DNA from 2 places in the Hathewaya histolytica genome. Region 2 is predicted to be linked to the other one. Evidence: a T-box and tRNA genes for the amino acid it is inferred to sense, from the RefSeq annotation. Region 2 holds a T-box; the other holds one or more tRNA genes.
The links. A T-box is a leader RNA that pairs with one kind of tRNA and senses whether it is charged. The one in region 2 lies ahead of FGL08_RS09900 (valine--tRNA ligase), so its partner is inferred to be a tRNA-Val.
Positions count from the first base shown of each region.

Region 1: it has a tRNA-Val gene. The T-box ahead of FGL08_RS09900 (valine--tRNA ligase) is inferred to sense a tRNA for this amino acid. The anticodon was not compared.

Region 1 covers NZ_LR590481.1:2,680,371-2,689,023, forward strand. Annotated here, with positions in the region: gene FGL08_RS12910 (DnaD domain protein) at 112-1,080, shown strand; gene FGL08_RS12915 (ATP-binding protein) at 1,073-2,056, shown strand; gene FGL08_RS12920 (DUF969 domain-containing protein) at 2,271-2,939, shown strand; gene FGL08_RS12925 (DUF979 domain-containing protein) at 2,954-3,883, shown strand; gene pcp (pyroglutamyl-peptidase I) at 3,912-4,553, shown strand; gene FGL08_RS12935 (gamma-glutamylcyclotransferase family protein) at 4,553-4,999, shown strand; gene FGL08_RS12940 (Crp/Fnr family transcriptional regulator) at 5,098-5,775, shown strand; tRNA gene FGL08_RS12945 (tRNA-Thr) at 5,900-5,975, opposite strand; tRNA gene FGL08_RS12950 (tRNA-Asp) at 5,980-6,056, opposite strand; tRNA gene FGL08_RS12955 (tRNA-Val) at 6,064-6,139, opposite strand; tRNA gene FGL08_RS12960 (tRNA-Glu) at 6,151-6,225, opposite strand; tRNA gene FGL08_RS12965 (tRNA-Thr) at 6,252-6,327, opposite strand; tRNA gene FGL08_RS12970 (tRNA-Asp) at 6,333-6,409, opposite strand; tRNA gene FGL08_RS12975 (tRNA-Val) at 6,416-6,491, opposite strand; tRNA gene FGL08_RS12980 (tRNA-Glu) at 6,502-6,576, opposite strand; tRNA gene FGL08_RS12985 (tRNA-Thr) at 6,602-6,677, opposite strand; tRNA gene FGL08_RS12990 (tRNA-Asp) at 6,683-6,759, opposite strand; tRNA gene FGL08_RS12995 (tRNA-Val) at 6,766-6,841, opposite strand; tRNA gene FGL08_RS13000 (tRNA-Glu) at 6,852-6,926, opposite strand; tRNA gene FGL08_RS13005 (tRNA-Val) at 7,074-7,149, opposite strand; tRNA gene FGL08_RS13010 (tRNA-Glu) at 7,159-7,233, opposite strand; gene FGL08_RS13015 (BaiN/RdsA family NAD(P)/FAD-dependent oxidoreductase) at 7,481-8,653, shown strand, end outside.
Region 2 covers NZ_LR590481.1:2,038,432-2,047,084, forward strand. Annotated here, with positions in the region: gene FGL08_RS09890 (bifunctional folylpolyglutamate synthase/dihydrofolate synthase) at 1-1,032, opposite strand, end outside; gene FGL08_RS09895 (hypothetical protein) at 1,229-1,504, shown strand; gene FGL08_RS09900 (valine--tRNA ligase) at 1,567-4,215, opposite strand; T-box leader at 4,326-4,550, opposite strand; gene FGL08_RS09905 (ATP cone domain-containing protein) at 4,662-4,928, shown strand; gene cls (cardiolipin synthase) at 4,997-6,430, opposite strand; gene FGL08_RS13440 (peptidoglycan-binding domain-containing protein) at 6,718-7,134, opposite strand; partial or broken gene FGL08_RS09915 (C40 family peptidase) at 7,129-7,950, opposite strand; gene FGL08_RS09920 (ABC transporter substrate-binding protein) at 8,422-8,653, shown strand, end outside.

The DNA of each region.
Region 1 (8,653 bases), 640 kb from region 2:
TATTATTTCCAATAATTTGAAAAATGTTTCTATATGTTATATAATATATACTTACAGGTTACATAATATTAAAATTAGATACTTAAAACACATTAGAAGGGTTGAGGGTACATGAATACCTTTATGTTTAATAATAAAAACAATAAATTCACTTTTGTTAGTAATATATTTATTGAAAAATATATGCCAAAAGCAAGGGGTGAATACGTTAAAATATATCTACTGGGATTAAAATATGCACTAAGTGGGGAAGTTGGTGCTTCTTCTTCTATTATAGCTAGTAGTTTAAACTTATTAGAATCAGAAGTTTTAAATGCTTGGACATTCTGGAATGATGAAGGAGTTGTAAAACTAACGCCTGTAGATAATAGTGGTAACTACTCTATAGAATTCTTAGATTTAAATAATTGTGAGGATGATACTAAGATCAATTTATTAGAAGAGTTATATGATAATTCTATAAAAGAAATGCTCCAGGACATAGAAAAATTTTTAGGTCGTCCCCTTTCATCTAAAGAAATGACCATGTATTTAAGTTGGCAAAAAGACTTTAACTTTTCTCCTGAGCTAATACTAATACTTATACAGTATTGTGTTTCAAAGGGAAAGACTGATTACAGATATATAGAAAAAATAGCTATAGTTTGGCATGATAAAAATATAAGGTCTATAGATGATGCTCAAATATTTATTAAACAACACGAAGATAGATGGATTAAAATTAAAAAAATACTTACATATCTAGGAATGCAAAACTCCGAAGTTATGAAACCACAAGAACAATTAATCACAAAGTGGATAAATACATATAAATTCCCTATTGAAGTTATCTATAACGCTTGTGATATATGCTTTCAACGAATAAACAAAGCTGATTTTAAATATATAGATGGGATTTTAAATAGTTGGTTTAAAGATGGTGTTAAATCTATAGAAGATATTGAAAAAAACAGAAAAAAATCTCCTAAATACTATAAAGGTAAGACTGTTTCAAAAGGAAGTTTTGGAAACTATGAACAGAGAAATTATGATTTTAATGATTTAGAGAAAAAATTACTAGGATGGGATAGGAATGATTAGAAAATATAAAGAAGAAATTGCAAAGATCTATGAAATTCTTCAAGAAAAATCTAAATCTGAACTTAAAAGTAGAAAGGATGAAATAGAAAAAGTTCTTCCAGAAGTTATATCTATAGAAAAGAAAATTGCAAAACTTTGTATAGATGTATCTATAAATACTTTAAAACAGATGGATAATAGAGATAATTACTTACACGAATTAAAAAATACTATTACAGATCTTAAAATGAAAAAATCTGAACTCCTAGTTGAAAAAGGTTATCCTATGGACTACTTAAATCTACATTTTCAATGTAGCAAATGCAATGATACTGGATTTATAGGAGCTACTAGATGTGATTGTTATAAAAAACACCTAGCAGATATATACTATAAAAATTCTGACTTAAGGGATTCTCTTAGTGAAAATAATTTTAAAAGTTTTAATTTAAATTTGTATAGGGATAATAGAGGTAATAATGAACCTGAATCCCCTAGGCAGAATATGAGAAAAATATTTTCGAAGGCAACTAACTTTATAAATACATTTTATTCAACTGGGGAAAATTTATTCTTCTATGGTGGTTCTGGGACAGGAAAGACGTTCCTTTCTTATTGTATAGCGAAGGAGCTTTTAGACAAAGGTTATCTTGTAATATATAAAACTGCCGATGAATTAATAAAAAATTTAAATGAAATTAGATTTCATGGCAATAAAGAGTTAGAAGAATCTATTCTAAATTGTGACTTACTTATAATCGATGATTTAGGCACAGAACATAAAACTGATATAAGTAGATCCGAATTATTTAATTTAATTAATAAAAAGCTGTTAAAAAATAAGAGCATGCTTATATCTTCAAATTATCAACTGGAATACTTAATGGAAAATTATTCCGAGAGGATAACATCAAGACTATTAGGAAACTTCACCATATGTAAGTTTTACGGTGAAGATATTAGGATAAGGAATAATTTAACAAAATTAATAGATTAATAGAAATATTTTTCAAAAGAGTACTTTGCTTCATAATAAGGTACTCTTTTTTATACTAAAATAAATGTTTGTATGTCGTTTTTTATCACTTATTGTTCGACTTTGTAGTGCAGACTACAGAAAAATTTTAAAATTATTCGTATAATTAATAATAACATATTTAAAACTTTCAAAATAAAAAATTTTTAAGAAAAGAAAGGAAGGTTATAAAATGATAAAACTTTTAGGTATACTTATTGTAATAATTGGATTCATTCTAAAACTAGATACTATTTCAGTAGTCATAGTGTCTGGTATAGTTACTGCACTTGTATCTGGTATTGACTTCATGTCCTTCTTAGATATTCTCGGCAAATCTTTTGTTGAAACAAGATATATGACACTATTTGTACTTACCTTACCTGTTATAGGTATATGTGAAAGATACGGTTTAAAGGAAAAGGCTATAGACCTTATACAAAAAGCTAAAAAACTTACTACTGGTAGAATTTTAGTTCTTTACTTATTTATAAGAGAATTAGCTGCTATAGCTTCTGTAAGACTTGGAGGACATCCTCAATTTATAAGACCTCTTATCAACCCAATGGCACAGGGTGCTGCCATAAGTAAATATAAAGATGTGGATGAAGAGAGTGAAGACGTTATAAAAGGTATGGCTGCTGCTGCTGAAAACTATGGTAACTTTTACGGACAGAACGTTTTCATTGCAAATTCAGGAGTTTTATTAATTGTAGGAACTTTAAGCGAACTTGGGTATAAAGTAACTCAGGTAGATGTAGCTAAATATTCAATTCCTATAGCTATATGTGCATTTATTCTTGGATCATTACAATTCCTATGGTTAGATAAAAAGTTAGATATGAAAATGAAAAAAAATAAATAAGGAGGATTGAAATTATGGATATAAAGCAAATCTCAATAATGTTATTGGAATTTTTCTATATGTTAACTGGTATTATAATGCTAATGACAACTTATTTTATATTAAAAGATGACAAACATCCTACAAGAATTGGTACAGCTTCATTTTGGTCTATATTAGGCTTCATATTTATATTCGGAAAATACGTTCCTTCTAAATTAGTAGGTGCTCTACTTTTAATAATAGGTCTTCTTACATTAACTAAACAAGTTAAAATTGGTTCTATTAAAACTATTTCTGATAGTTTTAGAGAAGAACAATCCAAAAAAATTGGTGGAAAAATATTCATTCCTTCTTTAGCCTTAGCTGTAGTAGCTTTTGCTGTAGCTCAATATACTAAGCTTGGTGGTCAAGTAGCTATAGGTATGTCAGCTTTAGCAGGTCTTATTCTTACTTTATTTATAACTAAATCTCCAGCAAAGAATATTGCTCTTGATGGTGATAGGATGTTACAACAAGTTGGATCTTCTAGTATACTTCCTCAATTACTTGCAGCTCTAGGAACTGTATTTACTGCTGCTGGAGTTGGTCAGGTTATTTCTAAAGGAATATCAACAATAATTCCTCAAGGAAATATCTTATTAGGTGTTACAGCTTACTGCTTAGGAATGGCTATATTTACAATGATAATGGGAAATGCCTTCGCTGCATTTGCAGTTATAACAGCTGGTGTTGGTGTTCCATTTGTATTTGCCCAAGGTGCTAACCCTGCTATAGCTGGTGCTCTAGCTTTAACTGCTGGATATTGTGGAACATTATTAACTCCAATGGCTGCAAACTTCAACATAGTTCCTGCTGCTTTATTGGAAAGTAAAAATAAAAATAGAGTAATAATATCCCAAGCTCCTGTAGCTATATTATTACTAATAATTCATATAGCACTTATGTATTTCTTAGCATTTTAAATTTATTGATAAATAGGGGGTATTAATAATGAAAGTTTTAGTTACTGGTTTTGATCCTTTTGGTGGAGAAAAAATAAACCCTGCCTTAGAGGCTGTAAAAGGGTTAAAAAATAGTATATCTGGTGCAGAAATTATAAAAATAGAAATACCAACTGTATTTAAAAAATCTGTTGCTGAAGTAGAAAAAGCCATTGTTAAACATAATCCTGATATAGTACTTTGTATAGGGCAAGCTGGTGGAAGGTTTGAAATAAGTCCAGAAAGAGTAGCTATAAATATGGATGATGCTAGAATAGAAGATAACGAAGGTAATCAACCTATTGATTTACCTATATTTAAAGATGGTGCGCCTGCATACTTCACATCCCTTCCAATAAAAGCTATGGTAAAAGAAATGAAGGAGAATGGTGTTCCTGGTAGTATATCAAATACAGCTGGTACATTTGTATGCAACCATGTAATGTATGGTGTACTTTATCTTATAGATAAAAAGTACCCTAATATGAAAGGTGGATTCATTCACGTTCCATTCATACCAGAACAAGTTACAGAAAAGAGAAATATGCCGAGCATGTCTCTAGAACTTATAACAAAAGGTCTTGAACTTTGTATTAAGGCAGCCGTTGAAAATACTGAGGATATAAAAGAAACTGGAGGTAAAATTTGTTAATGACAGAATGTATATTTGTCTACGGAAGTCTTATGGATGGCTTCTTTAACTATGATAAATATCTTAAAGGTAAAGTTTTAACTTCTAAAAAAGTAAAAACAACTGGAAAGTTATTTCACATGAAAAAAGAAGGTTATCCTGCCTTATTAAAAGGTGACGATGTAGTGTATGGTGAATTAATCACTATAAAAGATTTTGAAAACAACTTAAAAGCTATGGATGCCATGGAAGGATTTTTAGGAGAAAATAATCCAGATAATGAGTACAATAGAATGCTTATAGATGTTCAGTTATTAGATACTGATAAACTAAATAACAGTTCTTCAATACACCATGAAACAATAAAGGCCTATGCCTATATGTATAATTACAATGAAACTAAGGTAAATAAAGATAACCTTGTGTATATTAAACATGGCGATTGGAGAAAATACATGAATACATAGTAGGATTATTCCTACTATGTATTTATTTTATCTTCTTTTTGATTTATAATAGATAGTAATTCTCTTTTAATAATTTTTTACTACAAGGAGTATGAAATATGATATATGAAGATTTATTTGATTATAAAAAACAAGAAGAAATGAGAAGCTTTTTCTTAAATATGTTAGCTCCTCTAGGTAAGAAAAAAGACTTTAAAAAAGGTGACCTAATTAAGATATACGAAGAAGAAAGATTTGTAGGTATCGTAATTAATGGAAAGGTGAAAGGTTCATTGTATAGCTCTAAGGGAACCGAAAAGTTACTTTATATCTTGAGGGCTGGTGAAATCTTTGGTGAATCAAATTATTTTGTAAGTGGTGGTTCACACTCCATTATAAAAGCCATGGAACCTAGCACCATATCTTTTATACCTAAAAATATATTAGATTCTTATTTAGATAAAAATCCTAAAGCATATAGCTTTTTTATACATAGCATAACTAGAAAGTATAGAATATCAATTTCTCAGATGTCTGATGCTATATTCAGTTCCTCAAAAACTAAAGTAGCAAATACTTTGTATAGGCTTACAGTTCAAGATAGCAAAAAAGAAGCTAATGAATATATAATTAAAACTCACCTAACACATCAAACTCTTGCTAATTTAATTGGATGTTCAAGAATAACCGTTACTAAAGTACTAAAAGAATTAAGGCAATTAAATATTCTTGACATTCGAGATAAAAAAATTGTAGTTAAGAATTTAGATGCTCTTAAATCCATGTGTCAAAGTTAAATAATATTAATAATAAAAACTGCTTAAACTATACTTATATATTAGAATATACTTTAAGCAGTTCTTCAGTTATATAAAAGTTTTTTAAAATTAAAAAAGCTCCTAGAAAATCTTCTAGAAGCTTTGGAGCTGGCAATAGGACTTGAACCTACAACCTGCTGATTACAAGTCAGCTGCTCTACCAATTGAGCCATGCCAGCATAATGGCGACCCAGAAGGGACTCGAACCCTCGACCTCCGGCGTGACAGGCCGGCACTCTAACCAACTGAGCCACTGGGCCATTTTTATGGTGGGCACAACAGGGATCGAACCTGTGACCCTCTGCTTGTAAGGCAGATGCTCTCCCAGCTGAGCTATGCGCCCATAAAAATTAATGGTGACTCCTAGGGGAATCGAACCCCTGTTACCACCGTGAAAGGGTGGTGTCTTAACCGCTTGACCAAGGAGCCATATTTAGTTTGTTTTTTTAAATTAATGGAGCTGGCAATAGGACTTGAACCTACAACCTGCTGATTACAAGTCAGCTGCTCTACCAATTGAGCCATGCCAGCATAAATGGCGACCCAGAAGGGACTCGAACCCTCGACCTCCGGCGTGACAGGCCGGCACTCTAACCAACTGAGCCACTGGGCCATTTTATGGTGGGCACAACAGGGATCGAACCTGTGACCCTCTGCTTGTAAGGCAGATGCTCTCCCAGCTGAGCTATGCGCCCATAAAATTAATGGTGACTCCTAGGGGAATCGAACCCCTGTTACCACCGTGAAAGGGTGGTGTCTTAACCGCTTGACCAAGGAGCCATATTTAGTTTGTTTTTTAAATTAATGGAGCTGGCAATAGGACTTGAACCTACAACCTGCTGATTACAAGTCAGCTGCTCTACCAATTGAGCCATGCCAGCATAAATGGCGACCCAGAAGGGACTCGAACCCTCGACCTCCGGCGTGACAGGCCGGCACTCTAACCAACTGAGCCACTGGGCCATTTTATGGTGGGCACAACAGGGATCGAACCTGTGACCCTCTGCTTGTAAGGCAGATGCTCTCCCAGCTGAGCTATGCGCCCATAAAATTAATGGTGACTCCTAGGGGAATCGAACCCCTGTTACCACCGTGAAAGGGTGGTGTCTTAACCGCTTGACCAAGGAGCCTTGTTTTAAGTCTTTAATATTTTAACATAAACTTAAAATGTTTGCAATACTTTTAAAGTTTATTATTAGAGAAATTCAGTAATCGTTTAACTAAGAATATAAATTAACACATAAATATTTCAAAGAAAAAATTTACTAAATAACTTATGGTGGGCACAACAGGGATCGAACCTGTGACCCTCTGCTTGTAAGGCAGATGCTCTCCCAGCTGAGCTATGCGCCCATAAATTAATGGTGACTCCTAGGGGAATCGAACCCCTGTTACCACCGTGAAAGGGTGGTGTCTTAACCGCTTGACCAAGGAGCCATATTGTCAGTCTCTCTAATCTTTAAAGGTTTATCTAATAATTTAAGCTATCAGAGCAACTTGTTCAGCTATCCGACAAGGTATATCATACCGAAAATTTATTAATATGTCAACATTTTTTTTAATCTTTTTGTTGTTTTATATAAATTATATTAATAATCTATACTTTAATACATTATTCAATGCTTTTATTGTATACTGTTATTATATACTTATATAATTATTTTATTATATATAGGAGGCTAAAATGATTAAAGACTTAATTATTATAGGTGGAGGCGCTTCAGGCCTTGTAGCTTCTATTATTGCTAAGGATTTTAACTCTAATATAACTTTGTTAGAAGGTACAGATAGAATTGGAAGAAAAATTTTAACTACAGGTAATGGTAGATGTAATATTAGTAATAAATATATCAATATAAAAAGATATCATAGTGATTTAGACGGTTTCGGTGAAAAAGTATTAAATCAGTTTAATAATGAAGATACTATTAACTTTTTTAGTTCTATTGGACTTCCGTTACGAACTTTGGAAGGTGGAAAAATGTATCCTCTTTCCTTACAATCTTCTGCTGTTTTAGATATTTTAAAACTTGCTATTGAAGAAAGGGAAATTAATTTACAATTAAATAGTAAAGTAAAAAATATCGAATTAAAAAAAGATATATTTTACATATATACAGAAAAAGATATATTAAAAAGTAAGAAGGTACTATTATGTACTGGAGGAAAATCCTATGTTGGCACCGGTTCTGATGGAAGTGGATATACTCTTGCTAAAAATTTAGGCCATTCAATTATAAATACTATCCCTTCTATAGTACAAATAAAATTAAATCATGATAAATTAAAAGCTATTTCCGGTGTGAAATTTGAAGGTTCCGCTGAAATACTTGTAGAAGGTAAATCTATAAAAAAGGAATATGGGGAAATCTTATTTACTGATTATGGTATATCTGGTCCTCCTATTTTACAGTTAAGCAGAATTGCTTCCTCTAAGTCTGAAAGTAATAATATGAACTTAACTATAGATATGTTCCCTCAAATGTCGAAAGAACACTTAAGAAACTTTCTAGAAAATCACTTTGGGGCTTTTGGTTATAGAAGTATATATAATTGTTTTATTGGAATTATAAACAAAAAATTAATCCCTATATTTTTAAAAGAAAGTGGAGTAACTGATATCCATAAAGAAGCGTACCACTTAACTTGGGATGAAAAGGAAAATCTTTTAAATAACTTAAAAAACTGGACTTTTGAAGTTTCAGGAACTAATACCTTTAGAGAAGCTCAAGTTACTGCAGGTGGTATAAACACTAAAGAGGTCGATGAAGAAACTCTAGAGTCTAAAATTATTCCTGGATTATATTTTGCAGGAGAAATTTTAGATATCGATGGTGATTGTGGTGGATTTAATCTA
Region 2 (8,653 bases):
TAAAATACCTAGTATAAGTATTATGTTTTTATATTTAAAATAAGTTGTAACACTTTCACTTAGCATTGTTATACCGTCTATATTATGAGCACCATCAATAACTACCAATGGGCCTCTTTTCATAATTTCTAATCTACCTGGCCAATTTACTTTCTTAAGTGCACTAATCATTTGGTTCTCAGTTATATTAAATCCTATATCATTTAATACTTCAAAGGCATGTATACATAAAGCGCAATTTAAAAGTTGATGCTTACCTAGCAAGTTTAATTCAATTTCATAATCACTTTTTTTGCCTTTTATTTTTATTAATTGTCTTAAACTTGAATCTTCCTCTAAAACCTTTATAAACTCTGAACAATTTTTATCTACTTCTATTAATCTTGAATTTTTTTCTCTACAAACTTGTTCTATAACGCTTTTACTTTCTTCTTTCTGTGGATACAAAATTAATGGAGTATCTTCTTTTATTATACCAGCTTTTTCAGACGCTATTTTCTCTAAAGTATCTCCTAATATATCCATGTGGTCATAACTTATAGAAGTTATTAAAGTTAAAATTGGTGAAATTACATTGGTAGAATCAAGTCTCCCACCTAACCCTACCTCTATTAAAGCAATATCAACTTCCTTTTTATAAAAATATAAAAAAGCAGCACAAGTTAATATTTCAAAATATGTAGGTTCTCCAAAACCTTCATCTATAACCTTTCTTATAATAATGGAAAGCTCCGTTATTGTATCAGCAAATTCTTCTTTTTTTATGTAAGAATTAGATATTTGTATTCTCTCCTCAAACTCTTCTATATAGGGAGATGTATACATACCAACCTTATAACCAGCTTCCGCTAAAATAGCATTTAGCATAGCTGTGGTAGAGCCCTTACCATTAGTGCCACCAATATGTATAGTCTTTATTCTTTTATGTGGATTATTTAGTAATTCTAAAATTCTTTCTGTTCTCTCTAATCCAAGCTTCATTCCAAATTTTGAAGTACTTTCAAGATAATTAATAGCTTCAACATAATTCATTTTTTATCCCTCGCTAACATGAGCATTTTCAATTAGTACTTAAATAATTATATCAAATAGTATTTTTTTATTAAACCTTAATATGAATAATTTATAATAAAATATCCATTGATTAAATTTATTTTCTATAGTAGAATATTAATGATAATCAATATCTATTAATAATGTTATGCTTAAATCTTAGGAGTGATTTTCTATGTCAAATGATGAAATTATAAAAGATCAAGATCAAGAAAAATATGATATAATTTTTGAAAATGCGTATAATGATTTCATTACTACAATGAAAGATGATCCTAATTATACTATAGAGAACTTAGAAGCTCTTTTAGATAGTTTATATATTGTTCAAGGTAATGATCAGCTTGGACGTGGAAGTAGACATGATATCAGTATAAATGCTACAATATCGGCTGCTGAAACTGTATTATATGAATGGAGAAAAGAATTATTAGAAAAAAACAAGCAATAATTTTTTGATTACTTATAATTTAAATAAAAAAGGACTTGCAATTGCAGGTCCTTTTTAGTTTATTATAAATTTTTTAAAGAGTCTATTCTCTCAAGTACAGTATTGTACATAGATTTATATTTTTCAGCTTTTTCTTTTTCTTCTTTAACTACAGCCTCTGGAGCTTTACTTACAAACTTTTCATTAGAAAGTTTCTTCTCCACCCTATCTATTTCTTTTTGAAGTTTTTCTTTTTCCTTATTTAATCTTTCTACTTCCTTTTCAATATCTATAAGATCTAAAAGCGGCATATATATTTCTGCATTCTTAGTAACTGCAGATACAGCATCCTTAGGAGCATCTTCTTTATTTTCTAGGAAATTAACCTCACTTGCAGAAGCTAATTTTTCGAAATAAACTCTTCCTTCTTCAAAAGCTTCCCTTCCATTGTGAGCTAAAATCATAAGTTTCGCTTTTCTAGACGGTGGAACATTCATTTCAGCTTTAACATTTCTTATAGCTTTAATTCCCTCTATGATGTAGTTCATGTTTTCTTCTGATTTAAGATCTTCTAATTCCTTTTTATACTCAGGCCATTTAGAAATTGTAATGGATTCATTCTCTGTATCTAAATGAGTATAAATTTCTTCAGTTATAAATGGCATTACAGGATGTAATAGCTGTAATCCTTTAGTAAGTACTGTGTAAAGTACATTGTATGCAATACCCTTTGCTTCTTCATCCTCTGAGAAGAATACAGGTTTTACAAGTTCTATATACCAATCACAGAATTCATTCCACATAAAGTCATAAGTTTTTTGAAGTGCTATACCTATCTCGAACTTCTCAATATTTTCTGTAACCTCTTTAATTACAGTATTTAATCTTGATAATATCCATTTATCTGCTACAGAGTAATTGTTACTATCTTTATACTTATTCATTATGTCTCTGTCTAGATTCATCATAACAAATCTTGAAGCATTCCAAATCTTGTTTGCAAAGTTTCTAGCAGATTCTACTCTCTCTTCATAGAATCTTATATCATTTCCAGGAGCATTTCCTGTAACTAACATAAATCTTAGAGCATCTGCCCCGTATTTATCTATAATTTCTAGAGGGTCCACTCCATTACCTAAGGATTTAGACATTTTTCTTCCTTCACTGTCTCTTACAAGTCCATGCATTAATACATTTTCAAAAGGAATGTCTCCCATATTGTGAAGACCTGAGAATATCATTCTAGCAACCCAGAAGAATATAATATCATGGCCTGTAACTAGTGTTGATGTAGGATAAAAATATTTTAAATCCTCAGTATTATCAGGCCAACCTAGAGTTGAAAACGGCCATAAAGCTGAACTAAACCATGTATCTAGAACATCTTCGTCTTGTTTTATGTTTTTACTTTTACATTTTGAACAACAACATGGTTCTTCCATGGTTACTGTAAGTTCTCCACAATCATTGCAATACCAAACTGGAATTCTATGCCCCCACCATAATTGTCTTGATATACACCAATCTTGAATATTATCCATCCAGTTAAAATAAATTTTTTCAAATCTTTCTGGAACGAACTTAATTTTTTTATTCTTAACTGCATCTATAGCTGGTTTTGCAAGAGGCTCCATTTTAACATACCATTGTTTTGAAAGCATTGGTTCAATTACAGTACTACATCTATCATGTGTTCCTACATTATGATCATGCTTTCTTATTTGAACTAAAAGTCCTGCTTCCTTTAGGTCTTCCACTATGGTACGTCTTGCGTCGTATCTATCCATATTTGAATATTTACCATATCCCTCTTTTATAGTACCATCTTCATTCATAACTACAATTTGAGGAAGGTTATGTCTTTGACCTACGCCATAATCATTTGGATCATGAGCTGGAGTTATTTTAACTGCCCCTGTTCCAAATTCCACGTCAACGTAATCATCTGCTACGATCGGTATCTCCCTATTAACAAGTGGTAACATTAGCTTCTTTCCAATTAAATGAGCATATCTTTTATCTTCTGGGTTTACTGCTACAGCTGTATCTCCAAGCATAGTTTCTGGTCTTGTAGTTGCTATTTCTAAATATTCATCAGAACCTATTACTGGATATTTAATATGCCAAAAGCTACCTTCTTTTTCCTCATGCTCTATCTCAGCATCTGAAATTGCTGTCATACATTTCGGACACCAATTTGTAATTCTATCTCCTCTATAAATTAATCCTTCTTCATAAAGCTTTACAAAAACCTTTTTAACAGCCTTGCTTAAATTTTCATCCATGGTAAAGCTTTCTCTTGTAAAATCTGCAGAGCATCCTATTTTTTTTATTTGTCCTCTTATTCTATTTCTATATTCATCTGTCCATTGCCAAACTCTATCTAAGAAAGCCTCTCTTCCCATTTCTTTTTTATCTAGACCTTCTTTTATTATTTCTTTTTCTACTCTAACTTCTGTGGCAATACTAGCATGGTCCTGTCCTGGTAGCCATAGGGTACTGTATCCCTGCATCCTTTTTGTTCTAATTAAAATATCTTGAAGAGTATTATCAACAGCATGACCTAGATGTAACTGTCCTGTTATATTTGGTGGTGGCATTATAACTGTATATGGTTTCTTGTTTTTATCTACTACAGGGGTAAAAAAGCCTTTTTCCTCCCACCATGCATATAATCTTTCTTCAAACTCTTTCGGGTCATATGTCTTAGCTATATTTTTATTTTCTTCCATTATCATTTTCTCCTTTCACTTTACTTATGTTTAATATAAAATAACAAATACTTTTAGTATGACTTATATATATTTCTACTGAATTAAAATAAAAAAGCGCCGTAATCCTAAAAAAGGACGACAGCGCGCGTTACCACCTTTATTCTTAAAATACAATTTATATTATACTCTAAGCTCTCAAAAATTTTAACGATTTTTACCGTTTCTACTTACTTAATTTCTGTAGAAAAGCTCCAAAGCTACCTTCAAAATGTTTCCTATAAAAGACCTTTCAGCCCATGAGTCCTTCTCTCTTAATATTCCACACTTTTACTCCTCTTTTTCCTAGCTTTTATATATTTACTTATATCTTAAAATTATATCTTAGATTTTTAATATGTCAAGATAGAAAAATGGTATAATATATCTTAATAGACCTAATATTATGATAAAAGGAGGAAAATATAATGAAAATAATAAAAAGAAGTGGGAACATAGAAAGTTTTAATTTAGAAAAAATAAGAACTAGTCTTGAAAATTGTGCTAATGATGTAAATGTTACTCTAACAGAAGGAGACATAAAAACTATTCTATCTGATATTTTATCTACTCTAGAAAAAACTAGAAAAGACGCCTCTCCAACTTCTGTATATGAAATTAGAGGGCTAATATATACCATATTAATTAATCATAAATTTGAAACTCTTTGCAAAGCATACATGTTTGAAGAATAGTAAATTTAACATACAAAATGCCTTATACAATGATTGAAAAAATCATTGTATAAGGCATTTTCTTTCACTTAAAGTATGGGAGATAGAAGCCTTACTATAGATTCTGCTATTTTACTTCCCCTGCCTCTATTTATAAAATTTTCTAAAGTAACTTGTTTGCAATAGCTCATATCTTCTATAAATTGTTTGCTAAGATTTTCACTTATTTCCCTATCATATATTACAGCATTAGTCTCAAAATTAAGATCAAAACTTCTAATATCCATATTAGCCGTACCTATTGTACATACCGAATTATCTGAAACAACCGTCTTACAATGTATAAATCCATTATTATACAAATATATTTTAACACCCACTTCTAATAATTCACCTATATAAGAATTGGCAGCCCAGGACATAAACTTATGGTCAGGTCTTCCAGGTATCATAATTCTAACATCTACTCCAGATAATGATGAGAGTTTTAAAGCGCTTAGCATGGTCTCATCGGGTACAAAATATGGAGATTGAATATAAACATAATCCATTGCTTTATTTAATATTTTAAGATATACATTTCTTATATAAGGTTCTTCATGATCGGGTCCACTAGATACTATTTGCATACCTGTAGAACTACTTGGAAGATAATTTATTTCAAAATACTTATTGTAATTTCCTAATTCTTCTCCAGATGCATAAGCCCAATCTAATAAAAATCTCTCTTCTAATTCTTTAACGGCTTCTCCTTCCACAATTATATGTGTATCTCTCCAGTTTCCAATTTTATTATCTTTACCTAAATACTCATCACCTACGTTAAATCCTCCAATAAATCCTTTATTTCCATCTACAACTACGATTTTCCTATGATTTCTATAATTTATACGTAAATTAATATGAGGTATAATACTTGGAAAAAATGCAGCATATCTTCCACCAGCTTCTGTAAATTTTCTTAAAAACTTTTTATTATTTATTTTATAAGATCCCATTGCATCAAAAAGTAACTTTACCTCTACACCTTCTTTTACTTTTTCTGTAAGAAGTTCTATAAGGTCATTTCCTATACTGTCATTTTGGATAATATAATATTCCATATGAATAAAATTCTTAGCATCCTTTATTTCCTTAAATAACCTAGAAAACTTACTCTTACCTTCAAAAAATAATTCCACAGAGTTTTTTTGAGTATATATAGCATTTGTGTTTCTAAAATTCATTTGTATAATATCTATATTTTCTAAGACCTCATTTTTATATTTATATTGATTTTTAACCTTATTAAAGTACTCTTTCTTTTTTTGGTCGGTTAAAATCTTATTACTAAACATCTTTTCTTTAGTAAGACTCTGCCCAAAAAGCAAATACACTATAAAACCAATAACAGGTAAAAACATAATTACCAGTAACCATGCCCAAGTAGTAGTTGGATTTTTTCTTTCAAAAAAAATCAGTACTAGCATAGATAAAATATTTATAATTATAATTGATGTTCCTAATATTATCCCTATATTCATCTTATTCTCCTTAAGTAAAAATCTTTTGCTTAATAATATTCTAAGCAAAAATTATGATTAATACAATGCAATCATATAAATTAACATTTATATAATAATTAACATATTATAAATTGCTAAATAAAACTTTATATTTTATGAAAATTTTAAGTAAAAAAGATTTTTAAGCTTATGAATAAGATATTTTATTAAATGTAAAGAAGCCACCAAATGGTGGCTTCAAGATGTTAGTAAATATATTTATTAACAACCTAAAATGGTTCTCACATACTAGAACTATATACCCGTTATTTTAATATTTTATTCCAATCTTTTTCTCTTATAACGCCATCTGCACCTGCAGCACTCCATATTCCTGCTTTAATTTGCCATTGACGTACTTCTTCTTTAGTTTTATTGCTATATACTCCATCTCTAGTAGAACCAAGCCACCATTGTATAAATCTTGTAGCATATTTAAGATCTGTATTAACTGCTAAGTGTGGTTTACTAACAATTTGGTTTAAAGCAGTAACAACTGAATCATCTAAAGTATTATTAACTGGTAATCCCATTGTACTTCTAAAATGACTAATAGATTCTTTTGTTTTTTGATCTATAGTTCCTGTTACCTCTCCAGAATAAAAACTACATTTTATTAAGTCTCTTTGAACGGATGCAATAAAATCTGTTGTGTATCCACTTGGATCTACTGTTTTTAATATTTTATTCCAATCCTTTTCTCTTATAACACCATCTGCACCTGCAGCACTCCATATTCCAGCTTTAATTTGCCATTGACGCACTTCTTCTTTAGTTTTATTGCTGTATACTCCATCTCTAGTAGAACCAAGCCACCATTGTATAAATCTTGTAGCATATTTAAGATCTGTATTAACTGCTAAGTGTGGTTTACCAACAATTTGATTTAAAGCAGTAACAACTGAATTATCTAAGGTATTATTAACTGGTAATCCCATTGTACTTCTAAAATGACTAATAGATTCTTTTGTTTTTTGATCTATAACTCCTGTTGCTGCTCCAGAGTAAAAGCTACATTTTGCTAAATTCTTTTGTACTGATGCAATAAAATCCTTTGTATAGTTGTTAGAAGATATTCCTTTTATTCTTCTCCCTGCATAAAATTTATAAACAGAGCTTATTTTAACTACATCCCCTGTCTTAGGTGAGTGTATCATTTGTCCATTTCCAACATATATACCCACATGACCTGTATGTGGGAATACTAAATCCCCTGGCTGTAAATCATTTTGTGATACCGCAGTTCCAACGTTAATTTGATCATAAGTTGATCTTGGTAATTCTATTCCTGCTGAATTTCTATATACATATTGAACAAATCCTGAACAATCAAAGCCTTTTGGAGTTGTTCCCCCCCACACATAAGGAGTTCCCATAAACTTTTTTGCATAACTAACTACATCTTGCCCAGTCGCTGCTTGAACTATATTAAATAGTGACGAACCTAGAACTAAGAGTAGAGCCATAAGTACACTTAATACCCTTGTTTTTTTCTTCATAATCCCATCTCCTTTATTAATTGGTATATAATATAATTCTATACCTAAAAGGAAATTCCTTTTTACATATATAAAATTTTACAATATAAGAATCCAACCTTATCCTATGTTCTTGTATTCCTCTGCCATACCTACTTAAACAAGATTCAGAATATATTCTATGGAACTCCATATTAAATTAGCATCGGTTCCCTTAAAATATGTAAATCATGCCCTAAATCCAGTAGAAACATCGTATACAATCTATATAGTGTAGTGAAATAAATTTTATCAACTTTTCTAATCTATATAGGTATATACAAACATTAAGAAATGCTATAGAAAAAGTAACTACCTTTTCTACCCAATAAGAACAATTACTAATAATACAATTATATAAATTAACATTTATATAATAATTAACATATTATAAATTGCTAAACGAAACTTGATATTTTATCAAAATTTTAAGTAAAGGAGGCTTATAGGTTTATGAGTAAAAAATATTTTAAGAGAATGTTATCTTCCTTTTTAATACTTATATTAAGTATTTCAGTTACATCTTGCGGAAATAAAAACTCATCTAAAAATAAACTTACGGAAGTAAAAGTCAATGAAGTTGCGCGTTCTATTTTCTATGCTCCGATGTATGTGGCTATAAATGAAGGTTTATTTGAAAAACAAGGACTAAAAATAAACTTATTTACAGGGCAAGGTGCTGATA